4 regions of the Exiguobacterium sp. s150 genome follow, and region 1 is predicted to be linked to each of the others. Evidence: predicted binding sites of a transcription regulator. Region 1 holds the regulator's gene; each other region holds the start of a gene.

Evidence for each region. Region 1 encodes Rex, which represses fermentation and respiration genes when NADH is low (regulators of the CRP and FNR family bind a similar motif). Its sites were predicted from a motif close to TTGTGAAATATTTCACAA; they were not measured.
Region 2: pflB (formate C-acetyltransferase) is a predicted target of Rex. The motif match lies at 5,498-5,515, and genes of this name have one in related genera.
Region 3: cydD (thiol reductant ABC exporter subunit CydD) is a predicted target of Rex. The motif match lies at 2,452-2,469, and genes of this name have one in related genera.
Region 4: KNP76_RS09390 (DoxX family membrane protein) is a predicted target of Rex. The motif match lies at 2,677-2,694, and genes of this name have one in related genera.

Annotation. Positions count from the first base shown of each region.
Region 1 is NZ_JACSMC010000014.1:4,933-12,730, forward strand. Features, by position in the region: gene rimI (ribosomal protein S18-alanine N-acetyltransferase) at 1-279, shown strand, start outside; gene tsaD (tRNA (adenosine(37)-N6)-threonylcarbamoyltransferase complex transferase subunit TsaD) at 276-1,298, shown strand; gene KNP76_RS08410 (hypothetical protein) at 1,313-1,879, shown strand; gene KNP76_RS08415 (hypothetical protein) at 1,925-2,332, opposite strand; gene KNP76_RS08420 (ABC-F family ATP-binding cassette domain-containing protein) at 2,329-4,230, opposite strand; gene KNP76_RS08425 (redox-sensing transcriptional repressor Rex) at 4,380-5,036, shown strand; gene tatA (twin-arginine translocase TatA/TatE family subunit) at 5,036-5,254, shown strand; gene tatC (twin-arginine translocase subunit TatC) at 5,257-6,045, shown strand; gene KNP76_RS08440 (YesK family protein) at 6,144-6,431, shown strand; gene KNP76_RS08445 (FAD-dependent oxidoreductase) at 6,618-7,798, shown strand, end outside.
Region 2 is NZ_JACSMC010000008.1:12,266-20,063, reverse strand. Features, by position in the region: gene rsgA (ribosome small subunit-dependent GTPase A) at 1-916, shown strand, start outside; gene KNP76_RS06035 (NAD(P)-dependent malic enzyme) at 1,125-2,351, shown strand; gene pflA (pyruvate formate-lyase-activating protein) at 2,391-3,107, opposite strand; gene pflB (formate C-acetyltransferase) at 3,164-5,410, opposite strand; gene KNP76_RS06020 (hypothetical protein) at 5,772-6,194, shown strand; gene KNP76_RS06015 (DEAD/DEAH box helicase) at 6,249-7,415, shown strand; gene KNP76_RS06010 (hypothetical protein) at 7,412-7,798, shown strand, end outside.
Region 3 is NZ_JACSMC010000011.1:36,355-44,152, reverse strand. Features, by position in the region: gene KNP76_RS07445 (glycoside hydrolase family 31 protein) at 1-1,563, shown strand, start outside; gene KNP76_RS07440 (Crp/Fnr family transcriptional regulator) at 1,684-2,373, shown strand; gene cydD (thiol reductant ABC exporter subunit CydD) at 2,499-4,223, shown strand; gene cydC (thiol reductant ABC exporter subunit CydC) at 4,220-5,941, shown strand; gene KNP76_RS07425 (hypothetical protein) at 6,193-6,708, opposite strand; gene KNP76_RS07420 (GGDEF domain-containing protein) at 6,863-7,798, opposite strand, start outside.
Region 4 is NZ_JACSMC010000017.1:718-8,515, forward strand. Features, by position in the region: gene KNP76_RS09375 (glycoside hydrolase family 55 protein) at 1-1,543, opposite strand, end outside; gene KNP76_RS09380 (cold-shock protein) at 1,811-2,011, shown strand; gene KNP76_RS09385 (pyridoxamine 5'-phosphate oxidase family protein) at 2,132-2,545, shown strand; gene KNP76_RS09390 (DoxX family membrane protein) at 2,731-3,234, shown strand; gene KNP76_RS09395 (DUF3817 domain-containing protein) at 3,317-3,613, shown strand; gene KNP76_RS09400 (MFS transporter) at 3,636-4,886, opposite strand; gene KNP76_RS09405 (helix-turn-helix domain-containing protein) at 4,948-6,138, shown strand; gene KNP76_RS09410 (S66 family peptidase) at 6,143-7,150, opposite strand; gene KNP76_RS09415 (winged helix-turn-helix transcriptional regulator) at 7,215-7,541, opposite strand; gene KNP76_RS09420 (VOC family protein) at 7,646-7,798, shown strand, end outside.

The sequences.
Region 1 (7,798 bases):
TGGAAAATCGTTGACGAGGGACACATCACGAACATCGCCGTCTTACCGGAATATCGGGGACAGGGTGTCGGAAACCAGCTACTTCACGCGCTCGTCACGTACGCCCGTGCGCAATCGCTCGCCGCGCTCACGCTCGAGGTGCGTGTCTCGAACGTCGGCGCTCAGAAGCTGTACGAGCAGTTCGGCTTCGAGTGCGCCGGTCGTCGCAAACGCTACTATCAAGACAACAATGAAGACGCCTTGATTTACTGGGCGAAGTTAGGAAGTGAAACCGAATGAACACATCACTCATCTTGGCGATCGAGTCGAGCTGTGATGAGACGTCGGTCGCCCTCGTGAAGGACGGCAAGACACTCTTATCAAACGTCGTCTCGTCACAGATTGAAAGCCATAAACGGTTCGGCGGCGTCGTGCCCGAGGTTGCCTCGCGCCATCACGTCGAGCGAATCACGTACGTCATCGACGATGCCCTCAATGAAGCCGGTGTGACGATGCAAGACGTCGACGCCGTCGCGGTCACGCAAGGTCCTGGACTCGTCGGAGCGCTCCTCGTCGGCATCAGTGCCGCTAAAGCGCTCGCGTTCGCCCACAACAAACCGCTCATCGGGGTGCACCATATCGCCGGGCATATTTATGCGAACGACCTCGTCGAAGAGATGGACTTTCCGCTCGTCTGCCTCGTCGTCTCAGGTGGTCATACCGAGCTCGTCTATATGCCAGAACATGGCGTCTTCGAAGTCATCGGTGAGACGCGTGACGATGCGGCCGGTGAGGCGTACGACAAAGTCGCCCGGACGCTGAGCCTCCCTTATCCAGGCGGACCGGCCATCGACCGTCTCGCGGCGAGCGGGGAAGACACGTACAAGTTCCCACGCGTCCGACTCGAGCCAGGCAGCTTCGATTTTAGTTTCAGCGGGCTGAAGTCATCGGTCATCAACGCCGTGCATAACGCCGAGCAACGGGGCGAGACGATTATCCCGGAGAACTTGGCGGCAAGCTTCCAAGCGAGTGTCGTCGAAGTGCTCGTCGAGAAGGCGATTCGTGCCGTGAACGAGAAAGGTGCGAAACAACTCCTCGTCGCCGGTGGTGTCGCGGCCAACCGTGGCCTGCGGGCCGCGCTACAGGCAGCGGCTGACCAAGAAGGCATCCGCCTCGTCATCCCGCCGCTCGCGCTTTGTGGGGACAACGCCGGCATGATTGGGGTCGCGGGACATCACGCGTATGTGCGCGGGAAGCGCGATACACTAGCGATGAATGCGGTTCCTGGGTTATCCTTAGAAGAGAGCATGACAGTCTAGGGGGAAATAGAGACATGACGAAACGCATCATCATTGGCGGGCTCGTCGTACTGCTCGTCGTCGCGACGTTTTTGCAAGTACGAGAGATTATCCGCGCCTATAATATCGCCTATCAAGAAGAAATCGTGCCGGAAGCGACGCGTGTGCGTTCGCTCACCGGGGCCGAATCGCTTGAAGGCATCAGCCGGGTCACGGGCGAGAACACGCTCGTCGAAGCGCTGTATGGGTATAAGAACATGGACGACCAAGACATCGAGAGCGTCCTCGTCGTCGATCGCAACTTAGGGATTCAACCGAAGGCGAGCGACGCCTACTACGAACTTTTCCCGGGACGCGAGGCGACCGAGGAAGAGGCGGCGCAGTTCGAATCGCTCATCGCCGAGTTCGATGAGCAACAGCTGTTCGCCCAAGTCATCTCGACCCATGAAGCACGCTACGTGACGAACCGGGAAGAAGCGATGACATTTTACAAAGTGTTCGTCCGTGACGTCGACACGAACGAATACGTCTTCTTCATCACCGAAGACGGCACGAAACTCGACTTCCATACGCGCGGCTTCTTGCCACTGCGTTATTTCTAAACAAAAAGGGAAGCGGACTCCATTCGAGGAGAACGCTTCCCTTTTTCATGCTTCTGGACGATGTTTTTTCTGTTTATACCACATATTCACGCGGCTCACGATGAAAACGAGGAGCGCGAGCACCCACATGAACAGTGTCGTTTGATAGAAGTGGAACCAGACCGACCCGGGTGCATAAAAGCTATGCACCGTCACGTCGACCGGCCAGACGACGAGGCGGATGAAGAGCGTGCTCATGAGCAATCCACTCAGGAGACTGATGAAGATGCCGCTCCACGTCTGGATGATGAAGCCGATGACGACGGGCAAGAAGTAAAACACGATTGTCGGGACGATCGTCGATTCTCCACGGATGAGCTCGGACACGAATTCAGTCCCGGTCGGCACGATGAAGGCGAGACCGGTCAAAAACGCATGCAACCAGTCGATCCGCAGCGCACGGGACCGCATCATGAATGGAGCTCCTCCCATTCCGCATACAGTGCCGTGATTGACTCTTTCGTCGCGTCGGACTCGCTCGATAGCTCCTGTGCCCGCGCGAAGTCGTTGAAGACGTCCGGCTCGCAAAGGAGCTGTTCAATCTCTTCGAGGCGCGCCTCGTGCTGTTCAATCGTGAGCTCGATCTCTTCGATGCGCTGTTTCATTCGACGCTCCTCACGTTGTTGTTCCTTGTCGGCCCGTTGCTTTTTGACGACGACTTGTTTCGTCTCAACGCGTGCGAGCCGGGCCAGTTCTTCGAGTTCTTCTTTCTTCTCGACGTAGTACGAGTAATCACCGAGGTACTCGTCGATCCCGTTCGGCGTGATCTCGAGGACCCGCGTGGCGAGCCGGTCGATGAAGTACCGATCGTGCGAGACGAACAGGATGGTGCCGGGATAGTCGAGGAGCGCGTTCTCGAGAATCATCTTCGAGTCGAGGTCCAAGTGGTTCGTCGGCTCGTCCAAGATGAGCAAGTTCGGCTGCTCGAGCTTCAGCTTTGCGAGCGTCAAGCGGGCCCGTTCACCGCCTGACAGTTCGTGGACACGTTTCATGACGTCGTCCCCACTGAAGAGGAACTGGCCGAGCAGGCTCCGTACGTCTTGCTCGCGCATGAGCGGCCAGTCGTTCCAAATCTCGTCGATGACGCGGTTCTTATCAGACAGATTCTGTTGCTCCTGGTCGTAGTAGCCGATCTCGACGCCGGTACCGTAACGGATGTCGCCGGTGAGCGCCGGCTGTTGTTTCGTCAACACTTTCAAAAGCGTCGACTTGCCGACCCCGTTCGGGCCGACGAGGGCGACCGATTCGCCGCGCTGCAGCTGGAAGCGCAGGTTTTGAGCGATTGGTTCCTCATAGCCGATGGCGAGGTCGCTTCCGCTCAACACATCATTCCCGCTCTGGCGTTTGATCGTGAACGAGAGGACGGCGCTGCGTTCGTCGCCGTCCGGTGCATCCATCCGGTCGACCTTCTCGAGTCGCTTCCGGACGCTCTGGGCACGCTTCGTCGTCGTCGCGCGGGCGATGTTACGTTGGATGAAGTCTTGCATCTTGGCGATCTCTTCTTGTTGTGACTCGAACTGCTTCTTCTCTTGCTCATAGATGGCGGCTTTTTGTTCGAGGTACTTCGTATAGTTGCCGACGAAGCGACGGCTCCGATGACGCGACAGCTCATAGACGACCGAGACGACCCGGTCGAGGAAGTAGCGGTCGTGGGAGACGATGAGGACGGCGCCTTTATAGCCGCTCAAGTACTTCTCGAGCCACGCGAGCGTCTCGATGTCCAAGTGGTTCGTCGGCTCGTCCAAGATGAGGAGGTCCGGGCTCTGGAGGAGCATCTTCGCCAAGGCGAGACGCGTTCGTTGCCCACCCGAAAGCGTGTCGATTTGACGCTCGAAGTCGTCCGGATAGAACCGCATCCCGTGTAGCACCGAGCGAATCGTCGCTTCATATTGATAGCCGCCCCGATCCTTGAACGTATGTTGTTCCTCGTCATACGCGGCGAGGAGCCGTTCATAGGCGTCCGCATCGTTCAAGATGCGTTCACTGCCCATGTCTTGCTCCATCCGTCGGAGCGTTTGTTCTTGCTCGATTAAATCGGTGAAGACGGTGAGCATTTCGTTCCAGATCGTCTCGCTCGATTCTAGCCCGGAGTCTTGGGCGAGGTAGCCGATCGTGACGTCTTTTGGCTTCATGATGTCGCCTGAGTCGTAGTTATATTCCCCGGCGATGACTTTGAGGAGCGTCGACTTGCCGGCACCGTTCCGGCCGACGAGGGCGACACGTTCACCTTCTTGAATCTCGAGTTTGACGTTCTCTAAAATCGGCTCGACGCCGAATGATTTCGATAAGTTGTTGACTTGCAATAGGATCAAGTGAAAAAACCCCTTTCTCTGTATTTAGTATACTGTATTTTTTAGTCTTTTCAGGTATATTCGTTGAGTGGTCATGTGAATTCGTTTACAATCAAGGTGTATGAAATCAGATTCGTGTGTAACGTGTCGTAAAAAGGAGGCTCTTTCCGTTGAGTCAAAACGAACCAAAGATTCCGCAAGCGACAGCCAAACGGTTGCCACTATATTATCGGTTTATCCAAAGCCTGCATTCATCAGGCAAACAACGTGTCTCTTCTGCCGAACTGAGTGAGGCGGTCAAGGTCGATTCGGCGACGATTCGCCGCGACTTTTCGTACTTCGGTGCGCTCGGTAAAAAGGGATATGGCTATAACGTACAGTATCTGTTAGACTTTTTCCGAAAGACGTTGAACCAGGACGAAATCACGAACGTCGCCTTGGTCGGGGTCGGTCATCTCGGGACAGCTTTCGTCAACTATAACTTCCTTAAAAACAATAACACACATATCGTCGTCGGGTTCGATGCAGATGAGACAAAAGTCGGCACGACGATGTCCGGTGTCCCGATTCATCACGTCGATGAGATGGAACAGATCATGAAGCAAAACAAAATCGATGTCGCCATCCTCACGGTCCCGTCCGCCTATGCGCAGCCGGTCGCCGATGACTTGGTCCGCTTTGGCATCAAAGGGATTTTGAACTTCACGCCGGCTCGACTTACGGTGCCGGACACGGTCCGCGTCCATCATATCGACTTGTCGATCGAACTCCAGTCGCTCATTTACTTTATGCAACACTATCCATCTGCTGAGGGGGTCCATCAATAATGGAATTACTAGCATCGTCACTCGTCGTCGGGATTCCGGGGGGAGCAAGTCTCTTCATTATCGCGATTATCGCGCTCATCATCTTCGGGCCGAAGAAGTTGCCTGAGTTCGGCCGTGCGGCCGGCCAGACGCTCCGTGAATTCAAAAATGCCACGAGCGGTATGATGAACGAACATGATGAAAAAGACAAGAAAGATTCTGAGAAGAAAGAGCAGTAATCATGAACCATCAACCTGATCAAGAGCGGGCGCTGTCCGACCACTTGACAGAGCTGCGGAGACGACTGATGCTGTCGGCATTTGTCGTCTTTGCCTTCTTTTTGGCCGCTTTGCCGAGTGTCAAATACGTGCTCGCCTATCTACAGGCGGACCTCGTCGAACGAGGACTAGAGCTGAACGCCTTTGGGGTCGCGGACCCGCTCATGATTTATTTGAATTTGGCGCTCGTCATCGGTCTCGTCGCGGCCAGTCCGTTTCTACTGTATCAACTGTGGGCGTTTGTCGCACCTGGTCTGCATCCGAAAGAGCGGAGAGGGACGCTCGCCTATATCCCAATCATCTTCATCTTGTTCCTCGTCGGTCTCGCGTTCGCCTACTATTGGTTGTTCCCGCTCGTCCTCGACATCTCGACGAACCTCGGGCAAGACCTCGGGCTGACGCAAATCATCGGGGCGTCGAACTACTTCACGTTCCTCTTGCAACTCACGATCCCGTTCGGCCTCTTGTTCCAACTGCCGGTCGTGACGATGTTTTTGACGCGTATCGGGGTCGTGACGCCGTCTTTCTTATCAAAGATTCGGAAGTACGCCTACTTCGCGTTGTTCGTCATCGCGGCGTTCATCACGCCACCTGACTTGACGTCGCACCTCATGGTGTCGCTACCGCTCTTCTTCCTGTATGAAATCAGCTTGTCGATTTCACGCGTCACGTATCGCGGGGTGCTCAGACGTGAGAAGGAAGCGCAAGTGAAAGAACAGATGGATTTGATGAAACAGATGAATGAGAAGTGAGCATCGCGTTCTTGGACGCGATGCTTTTTTTGAACGAGTAAGTGTGACGTCACCGTGGTAAGATAAGGAGACCATCAACGATTCAGGGAGGACAGGTCATGTGGGAATATTACGGGGATGCGCTCATCGCAGTCGGCGTCTTGACGACGGCCTTACTTATCTGCGCACTTCATTTTTTACGGTCGTCACGTAAGCGAAGACTGACGTTTCCGCTCTTTCTCGGGGGAATCGGCTATACACTGTTCTTGATTGGTCTCGTCTTCATCCGTGGCTGGGACGGGATGGGATGGAGCTTGATCGGATTCAGTCTATACGCCTTCGGGCTCATTCTTTATATCGGCGTCGCCACCTATCTTTGGGTCAAACAGCGACGCCTATCCTCTTGACCATCCTGATCACAGGATGGTTTTTTCGTGTCACAACGAGCGTTCAAATTTTCGACATAATTACGTGAAAAGTTGAGCAAAGGTATTGTCAAACTGTCTTGTGAAATAGTACACTAATTTCAGAAAGTAAATGTGATATTTATCACAAACACTAACTTGCCTAACACTCAAAGGAGAGACAACCATATGAAAATCGCAGTCATCGGATGTACACACGCAGGAACAGCAGCAGTCAAAGGATTACTCGCCAAGCACGACAATCTCGACATCACGGTGTATGAGCGGAACGACAACGTCAGCTTCCTCTCATGTGGGATCGCCCTCCACGTCGGCGGTGTCGTCAAACGTGCGGAAGAGCTCTTCTACGCGTCACCGACTGAGCTCGAAGAACTCGGTGCGACAATGCGCATGAAGCACGACGTGTTGAATATCGACACGGAAGCGAAGACGGTCCATGCGAAAAACCTCGACACCGGGGAAGAAGTGTATGACACGTTCGATCGTTTGATCGTCACGACTGGTTCATGGCCGATCGTCCCGACGCTTCCTGGCATCGAGATGACTGGGATTGAGCTCTGCAAAAACTATGGCCACGCCCAACGCATCATCGAGCGGGCAAAAGACGCGACGAACATCGCCGTCATCGGTGCCGGTTATATCGGTGTCGAACTCGTCGAGGCGTTCGAAGTGTACGGCAAACACGTCACGTTCATCGATAGTGCCGACCGCATCTTGAACAAGTATCTTGACAAGTCGTTCACCGACCAACTTGAAGCGGATATGACGGCACGAGGAATCGACCTCGAGCTCGGCCAGACGGTCGAAGCGTTCCGTGGGACAGACGGAAACGTCACGCACGTCGTGACCGATAAAGGCGAGTTCGAGGCCGACCTCGTCATCCTCTGTGTCGGGTTCCGTCCGAACACGGGCCTCCTCGAAGGCCAAGTCGACATGCTTGGCAACGGCGCCATCATCGTCGACGAATATATGCGCACGAGCAACCCGGACGTCTTCGCAGCAGGGGACAGCTGTGCCGTCTACTACAACCCGGCGCGCACGCACGCCTACATCCCGCTCGCGACGAACGCCGTCCGCATGGGGACGCTCGTCGCCGAGAACTTGATCGCACCGCGTGTCCGTTATCAAGGGACGCAAGGGACTTCAGGTCTTCGCCTCTACGATTGGAATATCGCCTCGTCAGGTCTCACGGAAGAAGCGGCCGCCTTGTTCGGCCTCGACGTCGAGAGCGTCGTCGTCGAGGACGCCTATCGTCCTGAATTCATGCCGACGGCTGAAAAAGTCCAGTTCAAGCTTGTCTACGAGGTCGGCACACATCGTGTCGTCGGCGGACAAGTGCTCTCGAAAGC
Region 2 (7,798 bases), on a different contig from region 1:
CGTCACGACAGAGAACGAAACCTACACGTGTAGCGTCTCCGGAAAATTTCGGCATGAGGCCGAGAGCGAGCGCGACTATCCCGTCATCGGCGACTATGTCGAGTTCACCGTTCGCGAGCATGGTCAAGGCTTGATTCGACGTCTCCTTGAACGACGCACTGTCCTTTCACGGGCAGCGGCCGGCAACGAGACGCGCGAACAGCTGATCTGCGCGAACGTCGATTTCATTTTAATCACGATGGCGTGCGGCCACGATTTCAACCTGCGCCGCCTCGAACGTTATTCGCTCGCCGCATGGGAGACCGGCGCCACACCGCTCATCGTCTTGACGAAATCGGACCAAGTCGACAGCGCAGATGCCCTCGTCGACGAGCTCACGTTGACGGTTCCTGGGGTCGACGTCTTTCCTGTCAGTGCAGTCACTGGGGACGGCGTGGAAGCGTTGCGAGCCGCACTGCCGGGCGGAAGCACCATCGTCCTCGTCGGCTCGTCCGGTGTCGGGAAATCGACGCTGACGAACGCGCTCGCCGGGACGACCGTCGCCGAGACACAGGCCGTCCGCGAGAGCGATGAACGCGGCAAGCATACGACGACGCATCGCGAACTGTTCCAGATTGACGATTTGTTCGTCATCGACACGCCCGGGATGCGCGAGTTCGGACTTTGGGACGGGGCCGACCACCTTGACGATACGTTCCGCGATATCGAGACGCTCGCCGAGGCGTGTCGGTTCCGCGACTGTTCGCACGGCAACGAACCGGGCTGCGCCGTCCGAGCCGCCATCACATCCGGAACGCTCGATGCGAAACGGTATCAAAGCTTCGTCAAACTCGAGCGCGAACTCCGCTACGCCGAGAAACGACAAGCGGAAGCAGCTCGCATCGCCGAGAAGAAGAAACGAAAGACGAAAGCATAACGAATCGGGAGACACGGAAATAGCCGTGTCTCCTTCTTTTTACGGCTTCGATTAGTACCATATCCTAACACGAGTCCGATATTTATGAACATACGTTCAGAAATTGTTCCATTGAATGTGCACAAACCCCTCGAAAGAAAGCGGTTACTTCGTTACAATATACACGAATCGCCATAGATAAAATCGTTTTAGCCATAGGGAGAGAGACATGAAAACATTGAATGAACGCGCACTCGAGATGCATGCTTTCCATCACGGAAAATTGGAAACGACACCGAAAGTCGACGTCGACACGAAAGAGGCGCTCAGCCTCGCCTATTCACCGGGTGTAGCCGAGCCGTGCCGACGCATCGCTGACGATAAAGAATTATCTTATGACTATACACTCCGGGCCAATACGGTCGCCGTCGTCTCAGATGGCAGCGCCGTCCTCGGTCTCGGGAATATCGGACCTGAGGCCGCCCTCCCGGTCATGGAAGGGAAGGCCGTCTTGTTCAAAAGCTTCGCCGGGGTCGATGCATTCCCCATCTGCCTAGACACGCATGACGTCGACGAGATCGTTCGGACGGTCGAACTGCTCGCACCGACGTTCGGCGCGGTCAACTTAGAAGACATCAAAGCACCCGAGTGTTTTGAAATCGAGGCTCGGTTGAAACAATCGCTTCCGATTCCCGTCTTCCATGACGACCAACACGGCACGGCCATCGTCGTCTTGGCCGGTCTCGTCAACGCGCTACGCCTTGTTGATAAGACGATGCCGGAACTCCGCGTCGTCATGAACGGGGCCGGTGCAGCCGGCATCGCCATCGCCAAATTATTGAAGCGTTTCGGTGTCGAGGACCTCGTCATCTGCGACACGAAAGGCGCGATTTACGAAGGACGCGTCGAAGGGATGAACCCGTTCAAAGACCAAATCGCCAACGCGACGAACCGGAAGCAACACGAAGGATCGCTCGCCGACGTGCTCGAAGGGGCCGACGTCTTTATCGGCGTCTCGGCGGCCGGGGCTGTCACGGAAGACATGGTCCGTTCGATGGCCGTCGACCCAATCATCTTCGCCCTAGCGAACCCGATTCCAGAGATTATGCCGGAACTCGCGACAAACGCAGGCGCCCGCGTCGTGGCGACCGGCCGTTCGGACTTCGCCAACCAAGTGAACAACGTCCTCGCCTTCCCAGGCATTTTCCGCGGCGCGCTTGACGTTCGCGCGACCGAAATCAATGAGGAAATGAAGGAAGCCGCCGTCCATGCGATTGCCGACCTAGTGACCGAGGAAGATTTGACGAACGGGGTCGTCATCCCGAGTCCGTTCGATGAACGCGTCGCACCGGCCGTAGCCGTCGCGGTCGCTACCGCGGCCGTCGAGACCGGCGTCGCCAAACGCCCGCTCGATGAGACCGCCATCCGTCTACACGTGAATCAAAAGCATCTATAAGAAAACTGCGCAGACCATGATGACGGTCTGCGCAGTTTTTTAAACGGTTCCTTGTAAGATCCCTTCCGCCCATTCGACTTGTTCCGTCGTCGGGGGTTTAATCCCTTTGAGCGGATAGTCGAGACCGAGCGCCTCCCATTTGTAGACGCCCATCTCATGGTACGGTAAGATTTCGACTTTCTCGACGTGATCGAGTTTTTGAATGAACGCTGCCGTGCGGCGGAGCGCATCTTCATCGAGTGTCCATTCCGGGACGAGGACATGGCGAATCCACATGTTCGTTCCGCGCTCGGATAAGTGCTCCGCGAGCGCGAGCGTGTTGACGTTGCTCCGTCCTGTCAGTTTCTTACACATGTCATCGTCGATATGTTTAATATCAAGCAAGACGAGATCGGTATGGTCCAAAATCGCGTCCAAGTTAGGGGGACGGAGTGCACCTGACGTGTCGAGTGTCGTATGGAGCCCGTGTTTCTTCGCTTCACGCAACAGCGCCTCTAAAAACTCTGGCTGCGCGAGCGGGTCGCCCCCAGAAATCGTGATGCCGCCTTTTGACGCTTCCATGAACGGACGATAGCTGAGCGCTTCTTGAATGACATCCTCGGCCGAACGATGGTTATTCTTTTTGAAATCCCACGTATCAGCGTTATGGCAATAGAGGCAACGCAGCGCACAACCTTGTAAAAAGACGATAAAACGAATTCCCGGGCCGTCAACGGTTCCAAACGATTCGACCGAGTGTACATATCCCATTGTCATCGAAATGACCTCCTAACGAATGAGCGGCCCTCGAGTGAAGGCCGCCAAGCCTTTGTTTACAGTGAACCGTGGAACGTCCGGTTGATGACGTCGATCTGTTGCTCGCGTGTCAACTTGATGAAGTTGACCGCGTAACCTGAGACACGGATCGTGAGCTGTGGATATTCTTCCGGATGCTCCATCGCATCGAGCAACGTCTCACGGTTGAAGACGTTGACGTTCAAGTGATGGCCTTTATGTGCCCCGCCCATATAACCGTCAAGGAGTGCCGCCAAGTTGAGTTCACGTGCCACTTCTTCTTTACCGAGCGCTTTCGGGACGATCGAGAACGTGTAGGAGATACCGTCTTGCGCGTGTTCGAACGGGAGTTTCGCGACTGATGAGAGCGACGCGGCTGCCCCTTTCGTATCCCGGCCGTGCATCGGGTTCGCACCTGGTGCGAACGGTTCGCCGGCGCGACGTCCGTCTGGTGTGTTCCCTGTCTTCTTGCCGTAGACGACGTTTGATGTGATCGTCAAGACCGACTGCGTATGGAGCGCATCACGGTACGTTTTATGCTTGCGTACTTTTTCCATGAACGATTCAACGAGTTCGACGGCGATCGCATCGACACGGTCGTCGTTGTTGCCGAATTTAGGGAAGTCGCCTTCTGTCTCGAAGTCGACGGCGATGCCTTGTTCGTTTCGGACCGGTTTCACGGTCGCATATTTGATGGCTGACAGGCTGTCGGCTGTGACCGAGAGGCCGGCGATGCCGCATGCCATCGTCCGTAAAATCTCAGGGTCGTGGAGCGCCATCTCGATACGTTCGTACGCGTATTTGTCGTGCATGAAATGGATGACGTTGAGCGTGTTGACATATAGTTCAGCGAGCCAATCGAGCGTCCGGTCGAAGTCAGCGTACACTTTTTCGTACGTGAGGACGTCTTCCGTGTTCATCTCCCAAGCCGGTGCGATCTGGTCGCCGCTCTTCTCATCGCGTCCCCCGTTCATGCTATAGAGGAGTGCTTTCGCCATGTTGGCGCGAGCGCCGAAGAACTGCATCTGTTTCCCGATTTTCATCGGCGACACACAGCAGGCGATGCCATAATCGTCACCGAACGTCGGAAGCATGAGATCATCGTTTTCATATTGGATAGCCGACGTCTCAATCGACATCTTCGCGCAGTATTGTTTGAACCCTTCTGGCAATCTCGTTGACCAGAGCACCGTCAAGTTCGGCTCAGGAGCCGGGCCGAGGTTTGAGAGCGAATGGAGGAAGCGGAACGAGCTCTTCGTCACGTTCGAGCGACCGTCTTCACTCATGCCACCGATTGACTCGGTCACCCATGTCGGGTCACCGGAGAACAGTTCGTTATAGTCTGGTGTCCGTAAAAACTTGACGATTCGAAGCTTCATAATGAAGTGATCAACGATTTCTTGGACATCCGACTCCGTCAAACGACCAGCTTCGATGTCACGCTCTGCATAGACGTCGAGGAACGTCGAAACGCGTCCGAGTGACATGGCGGCCCCGTTTTGTTCTTTGACGGCTGCGAGATAAGCAAGGTACACCCATTGATACGCCTCTTGTGTATTTTCCGCCGGACGGCCGAGGTCAAACCCGTACGCCGTACCGAGCTGTTTCAATTCTTGGAGCGCCCGGAGCTGTTCCGACATTTCTTCGCGTGTCCGAATATCGGCTTCAGACAAGAAGCCACCACGCTTCGCCAAATCTTTCTTCCGTTCAGCCATCAAGAAGTCGACACCATAAAGAGCGACGCGACGATAGTCTCCTATAATGCGTCCGCGTCCGTATGCATCAGGAAGACCCGTAATGATCCCCGATTTCCGAGCCGCACGCATTTCAGGCGTGTACGCATCGAAGACACCTTGGTTATGCGTCTTCCGAATGTCCGAATAAATTTTGGTGATCTGCGGATCCGGCTCGAACCCGTACGATTCGAGTGCCGCATCGACCATCCGAATCCCGCCGTTCGGGTGGATTGAGCGTTTGAACGGCTCATCCGTCTGAACGCCGACGACTTTCTCTAACGCTTTGTCTAAGTATCCTGGTCCGTGCGAGATGATGGTCGATGGCGTATGTTGATCGACATCCCAAACCCCGCCACGTTCTCGCTCTTGTTTCGTCAATTCCATCACATGTGCCCAAAGACGATCCGTCGCCTCCGTCGGCCCTGCCAAGAAACGATCGTCTCCCGTATACTCGTGCCGGTTCAATCGAATAAACTCCCCGACGTTCACTTCCGTCGTCCATTGACCAGGAACAAATCCTGACCACGCTGATTTGATTTCGGTTGCCATGGTTGGTCACTCCTCATAGGTTGAGATAACTGCCTGCTTTCTATAATATGAGTGTACGTGAAAAAGTGAACAAGATGTATTACGAACTTGTGAATGTTGTAACAATCTAATGAACGTTGATACGCCTCGCCGTTTGTAAGCGCTTCACTATCTGTTATACTAGGCCATCACTCAAATTTGAAACAGATGATGCCCATGGTTGCAAGTCTTCGGCGTCATCTGTACTCCTCTTTGCTTTCTGTGACGAAGTATACAGATTTAGGTGTGATGTCCCTCACACTTCAGGGATAGAACTTGAATTTTTGACGCATTTCAGACACAATGAAGGCAGAACATTGTAGAAGAGGAAGGGGTTCTTCCCATGACGTATGAACCATTGACACCTGAGCACGACTTGAAAGTCGGTGATCGAATTTCACTTAAAGTCGATTCAGCCGGAGAATCGCGTGACGGATTCATTACAGAATTTGAAGATGCAGGATTTTGGATTCGCTTCGATGATGACATCGAAAACGAAGATTTCATCGATTATCGAGACAGCTTACTCGTCGCGCTCGTCTCACGACCGATTGATGTCGTCGCGACGCATCCCGAGTTAAAACCGTATGAGCAGTTGGTGACGGAGTTACAGTACCGCGTCTACCAAGGGTTCACGCTCGAAGGCATCGAACGGACAGCCGACGGAATCGATGTGCACATTTCGCTCATCGAAGACGGCCAAACGTATACCCAGACACTGCGCTCGTCATTTGACGGCGACACCGAACATGTTCGTTATATTTGAGACAGGGAGCGCTTATGCTTCCTTTGTTTTTGCCCAACGATAAGGAGAACTGATATGAACTTTACAAAACCATTTATTAATGAAGCCTGGGAGCGCCTCGGCTTCACTGAACCAATGCCGGTCCAAGCAGAAGCGTTCCCGCTCTTGCTTGACGGCAAAGACGTGACCATCGAGGCGCCGACCGGCACCGGGAAGACGCTCGCCTATTTGTTACCGGCAATCGAGAAAATCGACCCGACGAACGAACGCATCCAAGTCGTCATCGTCGCCCCGACACGAGAACTCGTCATGCAGATTCAAAACGTCGCCCAACGCTTCACGGAGAAAGGTGATGTCCGCATCGCCTCGTTCATCGGTGGGGTTGAGCTGAAGCGTCAAATCGACCGATTGAAGAAAAAACCGCATTTGATCGTCGGGACGCCGGGACGTCTCGTCGAATTGATTGAAAAGAAGAAATTGAAGTTGCATGAGACGCATACGGTCATTCTCGATGAAGCGGATCAAATCATCGACAGCGGGTTGACCGAGACCGCGGAGCGAATCATCAAGCATACGGCAGCAAATCGCCAAATCGCGCTCGTGTCAGCGACGTTGACGGATTCGTTGAACGCCTGGGCCGCACCGTTCTTGAATGAACCGGCTCACATTAAAATCGAGCGGGCCGTGAATAACCAAGTGACGTTCGGCTACATGTTGACGACACGCCGCTACAAGCCGGAGCTACTCCGCCGTCTGTCTCACGTCGACGGTGTCAAAGCGCTCGCCTTCATCAACAACCGCTCGTTCTTGCCGCCTTTAAAAGGAGAGCTCGAGAAGATGAACGTGAACTATCGCATGCTCGACAGCTTAAAAGGCAAACGGGAACGCGTCGAGACGCTCCGTGAATTCCGCAAAGGCGAGTACCCGCTCCTCATCACGACGGGCCTTGCCGCTCGCGGCCTCGACATCGAAGAAGTGACGCACGTCGTCCATTTCGACTTGCCCGAATCGATTGACGACTTCATTCACCGCTCGGGCCGGACGGCTCGTGGAAACGCGGCCGGGACTGTGCTCTCACTCGTGACCGATGAGGACTTGAAGCACTTGAAGGCGTTCGCCCGTCAACTCGGCGTCGAATTGAAGGAGCTCGAGATTTACCGCGGTGACGTCATCGAGAAACGCATCGAAGACAAACCGAAAGTCATCAAGCGCCCTGCGAACAAGCGAGGACCACGTCGATGAAAAAAGACCGGAAAGTGATTCCATTCCCATTGCTTGTGGAAGAGTCCGAATTGCTGGCCGAGCTGAAGAAATTATATGAGCAAGCGGCACTCGCACGGAGCACGCAATGGACAAACTATATTCAAGAAATCGCCTCGGAAGGCACATGGCATTTGAAAGACGCCGAACTGTTCCGCGACCTATTCATCGATTGGGCCGTCTTCTTTGAGACGGACGAGGACGGGATGACGCCGCACGGTCGCTATTTAGCGGACCATAAGGCGGACATGTCCCCGGCCCTGTATCACGCGCTCCGCGGACTCGCCGTCCCGCGCTGTTCAGTCTTTGAAGTGACCGAGGACGGTCTTCGCGACTGGGAGACGAAGGAGACGTATCGCGTCAAC
Region 3 (7,798 bases), on a different contig from region 1:
TGGAACCGAAACTTGTTCCCGGACCCGAAAGGTTTCTTGAAATGGTTGAAAGAGGAACATCTCCTCGTCACGTTGAACCTCCATCCGGCTGATGGGGTGCGCGCCTTCGAGGACCAATACGAATCGATGGCCGAGGCGATGGGGGTCGACCCGGCGACCGGTGATCGAATCCCGTTCGACTTTTCAAATAAACGGTTCATCCAAGCGTATTTCGAACAGATGCATCACCCGCATGAAGCCGACGGGGTCGACTTTTGGTGGATCGATTGGCAACAAGGCTCGACCTCGAAGATGGAAGGACTCGACCCGCTCTGGATGCTAAACCATTACCACGCCGTCGATATCGCCCGAGACGGGAACCGTCCGCTCATCTTCTCACGGTACGCAGGGCCGGGAAGCCATCGTTATCCAATCGGTTTTTCCGGAGACACGCTCATCTCATGGGCGTCGCTCGCATTCCAACCGTATTTCACCGCGACGGCCTCGAACATCGGCTATGGTTGGTGGAGCCATGACATCGGTGGCCATTATCGCGGGGCGAAAGACGACGAACTCGCCGCGCGTTGGGTCGCGTTCGGGGTGTTCAGTCCCATCATGCGCCTTCATTCGACGTTCAGCATCTTCAACGGCAAAGAACCGTGGCGTTTTGGATTAGAGGCCGAACGCTCGATGCAGTCGTTCCTGCGCCTACGTCACCAGCTCATCCCGTACTTATATACGATGAACTGGCGTAACCATATGGAGGCGACCCCGCTCATCTTGCCGATGTATTATGAACATCCGGATGAGGACGCGGCGTATGACGTGCCGAACGAATATTATTTCGGCAGTGAACTGATTGTCGCGCCGATTGTCGAGCCGATGAACAAGGCGCTACACGTCGCCGCCTCGAACGTCTGGTTACCGAAAGGCGATTGGTTCGACTTCTTCACCGGACATCGTTATGCGGGTGACAAGTCGGTCCGTGTGTTCCGGGGAATAGACGAACAGGCCGTGTTCGCGAAGGCGGGAGCCATCATCCCGATGGCCCCGCACCATTCTGGGCGGAACGACACGGACAACCCGGACGAATTAGAAGTGCTCATCTTCCCGGGGGCCTCGAACACGTTCACGCTTTATGAGGACAATGGGACGGACCGTTCTTATGAGACCGGCGCGTATGCTGAGACGACGTTCACACTCGACTGGGAAGCCCGCCGCCTCGACATTCGTCTGTCTGGAGATGCGACGGTCTTGCCGGAAGGGCGTACGATGACGCTCCTCGTTCGTGGCGTCAAAGCCGAAGGTGCGTACAAGCAGGAGACACAGACGCTCCGTCTCGAGCTCGGAGAAGTTGACCGCGACATGACCGTCGAACTCCCGGTCGACTTGACGAGTAACGACCACCGCCTCGATCGGTTGTACCGTTTCCTCGACCGGGCCGAGATTTCCTATGATTTGAAAGACCGGTTGTATCAGATGTCGGCAGCAAAAACGCGCCTCGAGGCGTGGCTGTTCGATTTGCATGCGCTCGAACTCGAGCGGAATCTCCAAGACGCGATCATGGAACTGATGTTGGACTGAAGAGGGGGCTGTCCCCTCTTTGTCTTGTCAGAAAACTGTCGGGTTTTGAAAGCGTTTACATAAAGCGATTTAGTATATTGAAGGGGGAACGATTCGATTGTGGAAAGTGAGGGATGCGACATGTCGCAGCAATGGACGGTTGAGGACTTGAGACAAATCGACGTGTTCAAGCAGTGTGGGAGTCGAGAACTCGAGGCGCTTTTGCCGCACGTCTATCAACGGACATATCGAAAAGGACAGATTTTGTTTATGGAAGGCGACCCGCGGGAGCGCGTCTACTTTCTCATGGACGGTTACGTCAAGCTTGAGCGCCTCCATGAGACGGCGATGTATCAATACGCGGACTACTTGAAGCCGAAGCAGTTGTTCCCGTACAGCGGGATGTTTTCCACGACGTTCTACCGCCACTCCGCGGAGGCACTTACTGATATCACGGTCATTTATATGCCGGCGGACCGATTCGAACAGCTCGTCAAACGAAGTGCGACGATGCTGTTGAATATCGTCGGGCAGATGAACCGGATTCTCGATTTACATGAACGGCGTCTCCAAGAGATTATTACGCCAAGCGCGACGGATCGCGTGCTCAACACGATTCACTACTTGATTGAAGACTTAGGGGAGCGCGAGGCAGACAGCGTCCGTATCCGCTGCCCGTTCACGACGGTCGAACTGTCACGCCTGTCCGGGACATCACGGGAGACGGTGTCGGGTATTTTGTCGCGGCTACGGAAAGAAGACATCCTGCAATTCGATGCCCGACAACTCGTGACGGAGCATCCGGAATATTTTGAACAAGCGACGCATTGACACCGTACGGACGTACGGTGTTTTTTGCATGCTCTCGTAAGCGAAGCGTTCGCTATGGAGCGATGCATGCGATATAATTAGTGAGAATCATCACAAAGAAATGATGTTATGACTTGTTAGAAAGGATGAACGCAGTGAAACGACTGCAAGCCCTCGCGTTAGCTGAAAAGCGGCACATCATCGGCCTCGTCATCGCGGCCGTCATGATCGGTTTGTCGATTTTAGCCCAAGCCTATTTAATCGTCGACGTCGTCGACCGTGTCTTCTTACAAAATCAATCGTTTGAAAGCGTCCTTCCGGCGCTCGGTTGGCTCGTCGTCGCGCTTCTCGTCCGGGCGTTGTTCGGTTACGTCTCGGGACGCATCGGTGCGAGCCTGTCAGAGAAGGCGAAGCGGTCGCTTCGACGTCAACTCTTGGATCGTTATACGTCGAACCCGGTGGAGACGTCGCTCTCGGGACAATCCGGTAAGAAAGTGAGCGTATACATGGACGCCGTCGACGAGGTCGACGCCTACTTCAGCCACTATTGGCCCCAAGTGATTCAGACGTCGATTATTCCGCTCCTCATTCTCATCGTCGTCTTCACCCAACATTGGATCTCGGGCGTCATCATGATGGTGACGGCGCCGTTCATCCCGATTTTCTTCATCATCATCGGGATTGCGACGCAGAAGAAATCGGAACAACAGATGGAGAAGATGAATCAGTTCTCTGGTAAGTTTTTAGACGTCTTGCAAGGACTGACAACGCTGAAGCTATATGGACGGACGGAGCGAGAAGCGCAAGCCATCGAGAAGAGCAGCCTCGACTTCCGAGACGCGACGATGGTCGTCTTGAAGACGGCGTTCTTGTCCGGACTCATGCTCGAGTTCATCTCGATGCTCAGTACCGGTGTCGTCGCCCTTGAAGTGGCGCTCCAAATGGTCGTCTGGCAGAACTTGACGTTTTTCGCCGGCTTTCTCATTCTCGTCTTGGCCCCTGAATATTACTTGGCCATCAAAGACCTCGGTGGCGCGTTCCATACGGGACGTGGCAGCATGGGTGCGGCCGATCGAATCTTTGAAGCGCTCGACGCCCCGGATGATCGCATCGTGTGGGGTGAGCGCGTGCTGACGAACCGGACCCCTGAGCTTCGACTCGAGGAGGCGTCGTTCCAATATCAGGGCGGTCGCTTCACCTTGCAGCCGCTCAACGCTACGATTCCGGCGCGGTCACATATCGCATTGGTCGGGGCGAGCGGGTCAGGGAAGACGACGGTGTTAAATCTTCTTTCCGGGCTCGTCAATCCCGATACGGGTCGCGTCCTCGTCGACGGGGAGCCGCTCCACTCGTACACGGACACGTCGTGGTACGGCACGGTCGGCTATATCTCGCAGACCCCGTACTTGTTCGCTGGGACGCTCGCTGACAATATCGCTCTCGGCGAGGCGGCTGACGAAGCGGCGATCATGCGCGCGGCCGAAGCGGCCGGCCTCGTCGACGTGATTCGCCATTTGCCGGACGGGCTATACACCGAACTCGGTGAGGGCGGCTACGGCTTGTCTGGCGGCGAGCGGCAACGGCTCGCGTTGGCCCGCGCCTTCTTGAAACGGCCGGGCATCATCTTGTTCGATGAGCCGACGACCGGTCTCGACTTGATGACCGAGCAAATCGTGCGCCGCTCGATCGAAGAGTTGTCGCGCGACGCGACGCTCGTCACGGTCGCCCATCGTCTGCATACGATCAAGCAGGCGGATGCGATTTGGTTCATGGACAACGGGACGCTCGTCGCGAGCGGGACGCATGAACAGATGCTCCATGTCCCGGCTTATGCCGACTTATTCACGTTACAGAAAGGAGTGAGAGGATGAGTTCCCTTTGGACGATCACGAAATGGATGATGCGAGAGAAGAAGGATATCGTCCTCTCCATCTTCTTTGGATACGTGGCGGGACTTGCCGCCGTCGCCTTATTCGCGGCGAGCGGATACCTCGTCGCGCGGGCCGGCCTCGTACCACCGCTCTATGCGCTTATGATTCCCGTTGTCTTAATCAAACTGTTCGGTGTCATCCGAGCGAGCGCGCGGTATCAAGAGCGACTCGCCTCGCACCGGGCGACGTTCACCATTTTGAGTGAGCTCCGTGTCCGGTTTTATCGACAGCTCGAACCACTCGTCCCGAATATCTTCGCGAAATATCGAAGCGGTGACTTACTCGCGCGCGTCGTCGGGGACGTGGAGAGCTTACAGAACTACTTTTTACGCGTCTTCTATCCACCAATTATTTTAGTGCTCGTCTTCTTGAGCACCATCTTTTTCGTCACGTACTTCTCAATTTTCGTCAGCCTCTGGATTTTGTTCGGTGTCTTCGTGACCGGCTTCTTGATCCCGGCTTTCTTCGCCCGTGCCCGTGTCCGAGCCCGACACGACCGCAAACTGCGGTCGCTTCGTGGTGATTTGTCGAGCGGGATGACGGAGATGATGTATGGCTATCGTGACTTGTTGCTGCATCAACATCTCGGAAAGACGAAACAAGACTTGATGGAGCGGAGCGACCGCTACGTGGCGGCCGAGCGTGAAGATGTGACGAGCCAGTTCTTCAACTCCTCGCTCGTCGTCGGTGCGTCATTGCTTGTCTCTTGGGGTGTGCTCGCGATTGGTGCTTACTTGGTCGTCGGTGGAGAGCTTGACGGCTTGTTCCTCGCCATGCTCATCATGATGTCGCTCACGGCGTTTGAGAACGCGACGCCGATGGCCGTCTTCCCAGGTCACTTTGCCGACAGCAAGCAGGCGGCCGACCGCTTGTTTGAGGTCGTGGCACCGAGTGAAGCAATGGAGCAAGCTGAAGCGGCAAGACGCGACATCTCGCTTCAAGGGGCACCTGAGATTACTATCAGCCGTGTGAACTATCGGTATCCGGACACGTTCCGCGACGTCCTCGTCGACGTCGATGCGGTGTTCCCGAGCGGGTCGAAGACGGCGATCGTCGGGCCGAGCGGCTCGGGGAAATCGACGCTCCTCCAAATGCTCCTCGCTTTCATCCGTCCAGACGAAGGCGACGTCTTCATCGACGAGGCACGACTCGACGACATCGCACAGGCGTCGATTTGGGAGCATGCGAGCGTCGTCCTTCAAGAGAACCACTTCTTCTTCGGGACGGTGCGCGACAATTTGGCGCTTGCCGGTGAACACACGGACGAGGCGATGACGAGAGCGCTCGGCAGCGTCCGGCTCGGCTTCTCGCTCGATGAACCGGTGCTTGAGAAAGGCGCCAACTTGTCGGGTGGGGAACGCCAGCGGCTCGCGATTGCCCGGGCGCTACTCAAAAACGGCTCGCTCTGGCTACTCGACGAAGCGACGTCAGCGCTCGATGCGCGGACCGAGGCGGACGTGTACGCCGAGATGTTCGACACAGCACAGGCTTCGACGCTCGTCATGATCAGCCACCGTCTGAACGGGCTCGAGGCGTTCGATCAAATCATCGTTATGGAAGCCGGGCGCGTCATCGAGACCGGTTCATTCGATGAGTTGATGCAGGCGCGCGGCACGTTCTATGCGTTGAAGCAAATCGAACAAGATGTATTCGCCTAAACGAAAAGCGAGCGGCTCCGTCGGAGAGCCGCTCGCTTTTTCATATGGCAAATCTGGGTGCAACAAATGGGGGTTGTCGCATTGCTTTCAAAAAGAGTGTCATGGAGGGGAATCCACGTGACGCATGCGTTTGGGGAACGAGCGCGTCAAGCTTTTGGGAGCTACAAGTCGAGTATAAGTGATAACGATTCTCATTGTCAATTAGTAATAAAATAAAAACTGCAACCGAGATCCGATTGCAGTGTCGAGGGTCAGTTTGACGGGACGCCTTTACTGAGCGTGAACCGGAGCAAGCTGAACAGATAGCGGATATAAAATAACGCGAACGCGTAAAAGACGGCGATAATTGGAGAGGCGATATTGACGCCTGGAATATTCAATAGAAACTCGAAGACGAGAATCGAGAGTAAGAAGACATAGAGGCCTGCATCGAGATAGAGCGGCATCACGTTTCCGCGCTGGTGCCAGAACGTGCGCACGAGCGGAGCGACAATCATGCCGATGATGCGTTCGGCGAACCCGATGCTCAAGACGGCGATGAGGAAAGATGCAACCGCATCGAATCCGATGAGACGCGGGAAGGCGAACATCGAAATGAGCAAGAGCGGTCCGATAAAAATCATCATGGAGATTGAGGTGCGTAAAAAGATGAACAAGTTCCGCTTTAACGTATCGACTCCCCCAAAGAGCGATTGGCGGAACGTCTTACCGCGTTGATAATCGAGGACGAAAGATCCCACGAACATCAACCCAAATAGTGATAACAAGACTGTCATGAAATGTGTTTCCCCTTTTTCTAGTCAAATCGATGATTACAAAAAGCTTACGAACCAAAGTCTAGCCTAGTGTACCGATTCGACTAGGGAAAGTAAAGCAGGAAAACTGATGAACGTGTTAAACTTTTACGAACGCTTTTTGGCTTCATGAAGCCAAAATGAAGCGATTGCGTCCCGATTCTTTTGCGTGATATAACGCTTCGTCGGCATGTTTCAAGACACTGTCGACCTCGATATCGTTCGAATGGCAGGCACCGAGCGAAACGGTGATGTGGAGCGTCCCGGCACTCGTCTCGAACGGGAACGTCGAGACTTTTTCTCGTATAGATTCGGCGAGGCGTGACACCTCGTCTTTTTGGGCGTTCGGCATGATGATTAAAAATTCTTCTCCACCGAAACGTCCGACGAGGTGATCTTCGCGACTCTCGGCGACAAGAAGCATCCCGAGCTCACGCAACACGTCGTCGCCGACGTCATGGCCATACGTATCATTAACGCGTTTGAAATGATCGATATCGACGAGGATGAGCGCATACTCTTCTGCCTCGACCGTCAAGTTTGCCATCGCCTCGTTCAACAGGCGACGATTGGCGATCCCCGTCAAAGCGTCCGTGCGCGCGAGCTGTTGCTGATGCTGGACGTTCTCAAAGTGCCGGCGCAACTCTTGGAGCAGACGATAGGCGGCGCAAGCGCCGACGTACGACATGACGAGATAGACGAGTAAAATCGGATAGAACAAGTCGAGTGGCAGCGCGTAATAGATTGCCGCACCGAAGACGATGGCGCCGATTGTCGTGAAGACGAGCAACGTGCTCCGCGTGTTATCAAGTTTGAGCCGCAACAGGCTCGCCGGAAGAACGAGCGCGACCATCGTGGCGATCGCCAAGTAAAACCCGACGTACTCGCCGTTCGTGATCATGAAAAAACGACCGATCAAAAACAAGACAGCTGCGACGGCGCCGCTCACCCAACCACCAAACAAGACGGCGAGCGTGATCGGGATGGCTCGTAAATCGATGAGCACCCCTTCGAGATGAAGGGCGTTCCCGAGTAAAATCGTGGCGGTGAACGCGCTCTGCAC
Region 4 (7,798 bases), on a different contig from region 1:
TGTCGAGTGGACTTTGGGAGGAGATGAGTGCATCTCCTCCTTTTTGTTCGCCCTCGATTCGATGAAGCGAGACCGTCGAAAGCCGTCCTCCGATTTTAATGGCGATCGGAGCCGAGTGACGGCAGGACACGTCTTCAATCGAGACACGGTCCGTATGGTTCGCCCCGCCGAACAGTTCGATGTCGGCACGGGCCGATGTGAATCCGCTCGCCGTGATCCGCTTCAAACGCACGTTACGCGATTTGTATTGAATCGCGAGTGCCGGTTGGGCCTCGTAGTCGTATGCCGTGTCTCCGAGTGCGGTGAACCCGTTGATGAACACATCTTGATAAGCGGAGATGACGAGACTGCGAGGCGAGGACTTTTCGTATAAGCCGGACCGGACCGGTTCAATGGAGACGAGGTTCGTCCCGGAGAGGAACCGGGCCGTCTTCGAGTCCGGGTCGTCCGCCAAATGGTGGCCGATGTGGCGGAAGTTATACGAACGGTTGTCGTGATACGACACGTGCCCGAAAATGTGGACGTCATGGGCGGCCGAGGACGTGGCGTGCGCCTTCACCTCGATCCCGCCGAAACAGCCTTCGGTCAAATTATTGACGAGGACGACGTGACGTGAGCCGTCATCGACCTCAATCCCGTTCGAATTCGAAAAACCGGCCGTGTGCGTTCGACCGTGCGGGTGGTGGCAATAACAGTTCGTGATATAGATGGCGTCGCTGTGATGGGTCGTGATCCCATCGTCCCCGTAATGGGTCGCCTCGCATCGGTCGAGCCAAACGTAACGGCTCCCGTTCGCCGCCCGTAGGCCGTCCCCGAGATAGTGGTAGTGGGGCGCCGTGATGTCGAACGCGTGCAAGCCGGCATTCTTCGCCGTCACATGGTGAATCCAGCCGAACGTGACATGGGCGAACGTCAACGCACTCGACGCCGTATCGCCGCTCGACGTCCGTTCGACGTCGCCGAGGCGATCGACGTTCCAATCGAGCGTGAGATGGGCGACTTCGATATGGTGGTTGCCACGGAACGGTGTCGCATTCCGGAGTAGACGTCGATGTTTCGGGGCCCCGTCGGCGAGCTTAATCACGGTCTTGTCCTGTCCGGCCCCTACGAGTACGCAGTTCGATGGCATTCGAATCCCTCGGACGACGTACGTCCCGGCTGGTACGTGGACGCGCCGATTTGAACGAAGGGCGAGCCGGAAGGCGAGCGTGCAGTCGGTCCTCCCGTCCCCGACGGCCCCGTACTCGGTCACATCGACTTGGTGTGTCGTTGCTTGTGTCAGATTCAAATATTCCGCGTCCAGTCGTCTCATCCAAACGGGACGCACCATATCGTCTGCCACTTCGAGGGGAAGGGCGTTCGTCACCGGTACGATTCGTTCGGTCAATGGAAGACGTGACGGTTCGGTATGATGTTGATGCGGATAGGACTCGCGGCGAGTCGCTTCATGCCAAGCGAGCGTATCCGTCCATAAAGATTCCTCCGCATAAGCAGAGTTGGCGCGAATCGTGGCGTGGGGATTCGATCGATTAATGGCCTCCATGGTCTGTCTCCTCCTCGTGATGACTTCCCTCTGACTGTACCCGATTTCGAAGTGTTTTTAGCAAACCGAAGTATTTAGTAGACAGAAGCATTTGTCCGTGGTATATTACGTATGTGCTTAATTAAGAATAGCTGGAAACATAATTCACAAACGCTTTGGATTATTTTTCGTTTTAAGATAATCCCAGAGGTTTGTGCTTTTTTTTGGTCAGTTTTTTCTAGTAAGGCACTACTATAACGCTCAGCGTTTATTTCAGGAGGGTTCATTATGAACACAGGTAAAGTAAAATGGTTTAACTCAGAAAAAGGTTATGGCTTCATCGAAATGGAAGGCGGAGACGACGTATTCGTACACTTCTCAGCAATCCAAGGCGACGGCTTCAAGACACTTGAAGAAGGCCAAGCAGTAACTTTCGAAATCACTGACGGAGCTCGTGGACCACAAGCTTCTAACGTTGAAAAAATCTAATCTTCCTTAACTTTAAGGAATTTTACAACCTGTCCGCATCTGCGGGCAGGTTTTTTTGTGTTTAATCGCGTGCCTCCGGGGAAGAGTATACGAGTGACAATCACAAGGAGGGTATTCGAAATGGATGCATTGCAAACGGCAAAAGATATTTTGAATCACAGCAACGTAGGGACGATGGCGACTGTCTATAAAGGAAAGCCGCATAGCCGCTACATGACATTTTTCCACGATGAATTGACGCTCTATACCGCGACCTCGAAAGACACAGATAAAGTCGACGAGTTGAAAAACAATCCGTATACACATATTTTAATCGGTTACGATGGCGACGGTGTCGGCGATACGTATTTAGAGATTTTAGGGGAGACGACCGTGTCGGACGACGAGTCGATGAAAGAAAAAGTGTGGAACGAGAAGCTCGAAGGTTGGTTCGACGGTCCGGATGATCCGAAACTTGTCATCTTGAAAGTGACGCCACAATCGATGCGGGTCATGAATAAGAAAGGGCAACCACCGCAAGAAGTTCAGTTATAAAGGTCGACGTGACGTCCAAACGGGCGTCTTTTTTGTGGAATTTCCAAAAAGTGACTGACTTATGACACACATATGGACGAACGGTGAACGATTGTCATAACGTATGTGAAAAACTGAACATGAGTGGTATATTGTGAATGTAATCACATATAAGTCATCATTCCACATAACAAGGAGGTATTATCATGTTCACAAAGTTTTGGCAAAACCACAACATCGCGACCGGCATCTTGACCGTACTTCGGATTTGGCTCGGTTATCACTGGCTCACGGCCGGGTGGGGAAAAATCACAGGCGACTTCGCATCTGGTGGCTATCTTCAAAACGCAGCGTCGCTCGCGACGGGCGACCATCCGGCGGTGGCCGGTTGGTGGGCCGCCTTCCTCGAAGGCTTCGCGATTCCGAACGCAGCGTTGTTTGACATCTTGATCCCGTATGGTGAGTTTTTGGTCGGTCTTGGCCTCTTGCTCGGAGCGTTGACTCGTAGCGCCGCTTTCTTCGGTCTCGTCATGAACATGGCGTTCTTGCTCTCAGGTACGGTCAGCACGAACCCGACGATGCTCATCGTTTCGGTCCTCATCCTCGTCGCCGGTTACAACGCTGGGAAAATCGGGATCGACGGGTTGTTCCTTCGCAAGTTCGTTGAAACGAAAGTCATGCATCGTTCACCAAATCGTCAAATAGCGTGACGACTTTCTGACATTCTCCTGTGACAAACCGTTCGTTGTTCGGCTACGATGAACATAGCATGGATTGCAAAGGAGAACAGAAATGAACGCTACACAGTTTAAATGGCTCGGATATACGGAAGGCATGTCGTTCTTATTGTTATTGTTTATCGCGATGCCGCTCAAGTATTTAGCGGGTATGCCGCTCGCCGTCAGCATCGTCGGTGCGGCGCACGGATTCTTGTTCGTCGCGTACGTCGCGGCTGCCGTCTACATGGCGTGGCGCTTCCGCTGGAGTTTCAAAGTGCTCGTCCTCGCGGTCATGGCGTCGGTCATCCCGTTCGGACCGTTCCTACTCGAAAAACGAATTTTACCTTCAACAGAGAAGACATCGAACTGAGCGGTTCGATGTCTTTTGGCGTTCATGCACTTTCCGCGTCTGCTGACACAGCTGCTTTTTCGGCAGCGATGTCGTGACGGATCCGATACATCGCAAGCAGCGTGATCGATAGCAGGCAGACCATGCAGACTGTATAGAGGAAAGTGACCGATACCCATTCACTCAAGGCGCCGAACAAGATGAAACCGAGCGGCGTGATGCCCATCGCGAGTGATTCGAGCACACCGATGACCCGACCGAGGTAGCTCGGTTCTGTATTCGTTTGTAAATACAGTTGCATCGGAATGTTGACCCGGATGATGAAAAAGCCGCTGAACAGCGTGAAAGCTGTTAAAAAAACGATGGCCGGTGTAATCGAGAAGTCAAAATAAACGGGCACGGCCGGTGCGATAAAGAGGCAACTCATGACGATGAGCGACGTTCGGACTGTCGCGAGGCGATACTTGATCGCAAATATCGGTAATGCATGGGCGAGCGAGGCGACTAAAAAGCCGACGGCGAACATGCTTTCTAATAAACCGAACTGGAGCGGGCTCGTTCCGATTTCTTGCAAGGCGACAATCGGAAATAACACTTGTGAAGCGACGAAGAAAAAGTTGAGCAGTGCGGCAAGGACGGTCAACGTCCACAGCACGCGCTGCCGTTTCAAATAGCGGAAACCGGAACGGACGTCTTCCCACGTCGAATGATCGGCGGAAGTTTTTTCATATGATTGAAAGGTGAGCCGGGAGGCGAAGAGAGCTGCGATGATAAAGAGCAGTGACGAGCTGAACAGAAACGCTGAGATCGGTAGAAGGAGGAACAACGCCCCGGCCAACAGTGGTGTACCGATACTCGAGATCGAGACGACGCTTTGAATGAGCGAGTTGGCACGTTGCAGTTCGTCTTTATCAAAAAGAAAAGGAATCGAACTCGACAGCGTGACCGACAAGAAAGTCGAGACGATAGAGAGCAGACATGTGATAATCAAGAAGACAGGGACGCCGAACGTCCAAACGAGACTCGCAGCGCCTGCGAGAAAGAACAAGGCCGCGCTCAACGATTCCATCGTGATGATGACACGCTTGCGGTTCAGTTTATCGGCATAGACACCGGCGAGCGGGGATAACAGGACGCGGGGCAACGTGCCAAAAAGAAGGACGAGCGCGAACTGGAGTCCGGAGCCTGACGTCGTCAGGACGGTCAAGCCGGCGACGAACGTGAACAGGCTCGAAGCGAACAGCGACATGAATTTCCCGAGCAACAAGACGTACAAGTTTGGTGATGTGTTCATCAGAATCATTCTCCTTTACTATAAAGTTCAATTTAATTTAACTTTTTTAAAGAGGTGCTCTATGATTGGACAACAGATTAAAGCGTTACGGAAAGAAAAAAAGTTGACCCAAAGCCAGCTCGCAGAAGGCATCATCACGAAATCGATGCTCAGTATGATTGAGAACGGCAAGGCGGAGGCGTCGATGCGCAGCCTACGCGAGATTGCGAAGCGACTAGACGTGCCGGTACAGTCGCTGCTTGTCGATGCGCGAGAAGCAGATTTACAGAAAATCGTCGAGGAGATTGAATCGACACAAGGGACGCTCCAATCATGGAAAGATGAAGACGTCCAACAAGCGCTTCGTCCTTATTTAGAAGACGAGATGAACTCGGTATGGCAAGGGAAAGCTTATACTTTATTCGCGGACACGATGTTCAATAATGGAGAGCAACAAAAACTGCTTGAGCTATACGATCGGGCAATTGCGGTGTTTGAGCGGTTCGAGGAGAAAGAGGAACTGATTATGGCGCGCATCAGCCAAGCCTTTTATCTGCTTATGTGGAATCGTTTTGACGAGGCGATTGAGCGCATTGATATGCTTGAATTGATTGATTTGAGGAGCATGAAAACGAAGACGCGTGTTGAGTTCAGTATGTTGATGGTGTTCCGGAATATGTTGTATGACGATGATTTGCCAGGTGCGATTCGTCGTCTTGAAGATACACTCGATTATATGACACGGACAAAGATATACTATCGTGTGGACGATGTATATCGTGTCATCGCGATATGTGCCCTGTATTTAAAAGATGAGGATTTAGTCTTAAGTGCGCTAGAGAAAGCGAAGCAATACACTGCCTTTACAGGGGATGTATCAATGAAAATACGTGTCGCGATGACCGAGGCGCTCTACGCAATTGATTATCGGAAAACAGACCTTCTAAAACAGCAAATTTCGGTTATGGACCAATTATTAGCGGGGAATGAAGAGTTCATTGCCGCATTCGAGATGAGTAAAGGTGTTTATTTCGCACTGACCGGTGAGACAGAAGTAGCTCGGAAGTCGTTTTTGAAGCTGTTGGAGCACCATGATCAGTGGGCGAAGCATGGTTTTGTCGACCAAGCCATTTACTTCGAGGGATTGTTAATTGGAACGAGTCACGGTTGTGGGGATGAGTGGATACCGTTGATTGAACGAGAAGTCGGTTTATTCCCGGAAGGTCGTTTCCGGAGCCACCTTACTTCGATGATGAAAAAAATCAAGGGCTGATGACTCAGCCCTTGAACGTTTGAATGAGTGTTCCTTTCCCATCCTCGACTTGAATCGAGGCGTGCGCGCCATTGACGAGCGTCAGTTGTGGCGGCACGTGCCCGCAGTCGATGTCATAGATGACGGGTACGTCGAGCATGTCTTGAAGCTCGGCGTAGACGTCTTCGGCCGTATAGCCTTGGATCGGTTGTTGCGCCTCGCTTCGGCCGAACAAAATTCCGCTCGTATGATCGAACCAACCGGCCCACTTCATTTGAAGGAGGGTCCGTTTGAGTGCAGGGACGTCGAACTCAGCGTTCTCGAAGTACCAAAGAATCGGCTCCCCGTTCAAATGCTCGCGTTGGAACGTGTGGATGTCGCCATAAGGCGTGCCGATTGTATGCAACAAGACGTCGATGCAACCGCCGAGCAGTCGCCCTGTCGCCTCGGTGCCGCCCATCGCTTTCCATTCGGTCGTCTCGGTCAAATGATAGATGTGCGGAGTCGGGTTCCCGTGTTGCCATTCCTTTTGATAATGCTCCGAAGCGCGTTGAATGACGGTCTCGCCTTCTTTTGCCGAGACGACATCGAGCCAACGTGAACTCGTCTCGTCCCACTCCTCGCCGCGAAGGTCGACGAGGTTCGTCCCATGCGCTGAGGCGATGCCGGTTTTTAACGTATAGACGAATAGAAATAAGCTGACGTCGGAATAACCGAGCATCCATTTCGCCGGTAGCGCGTCCCAAGCGATACGGTCTAGAATTTCAATCAATAGCGTCCCGCCCCACGGCGGGATAATCAAATCGATCGTCTCGTCTTGAAACAACGACGTCAGCTCACTCGCGCGGACGTCGGCAGGCGCCGACTTGGCGTTTGACTGCGTCCAACTCGACGGCTGGAAGCGTAACGTGAAACCATGACGGTTGAACGTCTTCTCCGCTTCATGGAGTAGATGGTGAAGTTCGGTCGGGATGCCGGATGAGGGCGCCGTGACACCGACCGTTCTGCCGGTCAGTTGGGGATAACGAATCATAAAGGCCTCCTGTGGATAAGTAGTGGAATGAAGTGTGGAATCGGATTATCCACATGTGGACAAGTCACTTTTGACGCATATGCTCCGCATGACGGATGCCCCACGCGTTCATCGTTTCGAGCACCGGGATGAGCGTCCGTCCGTATTCGCTTAATCGATAGTCGACGCGCGGCGGCACTTCCGGATAGACGGTCCGGATGATGATGTCGTGCTCTTCTAAATCACGGAGTTGGGCCGTCAGGATTTTTTGACTGATGTTCGGAAGCGCGCGTTTCAGTTCACTGAACCGGAGTGTGCCTCCGTTAATGAGGGCGAGTAAAATCGACGGCTTCCATTTGCCCGTAATCAGTTCGAGCGCCGTATCGACTTCACAACTTGAGATTTTCGTCACAACGTTCTCTCCTTCATAGTATCCTTTACGTAACTATACCACCTTTTTGTGCCGTCTTCTGTCGATTTCACTTAGCGGGTATACTCAAAAGAGAGGTGAAGAACATGAAACTAACAAATATCAAATTAGGTGCTGTCACGTTGCGCGTCAGCGACTTGAACACGATGCAAGCTTTTTATAAAGAAATCATCGGGATGGACGTTCTCGACACGAGAGACGGGTACGTGACGCTCGGCACGGAGACGACGCCGCTCGTC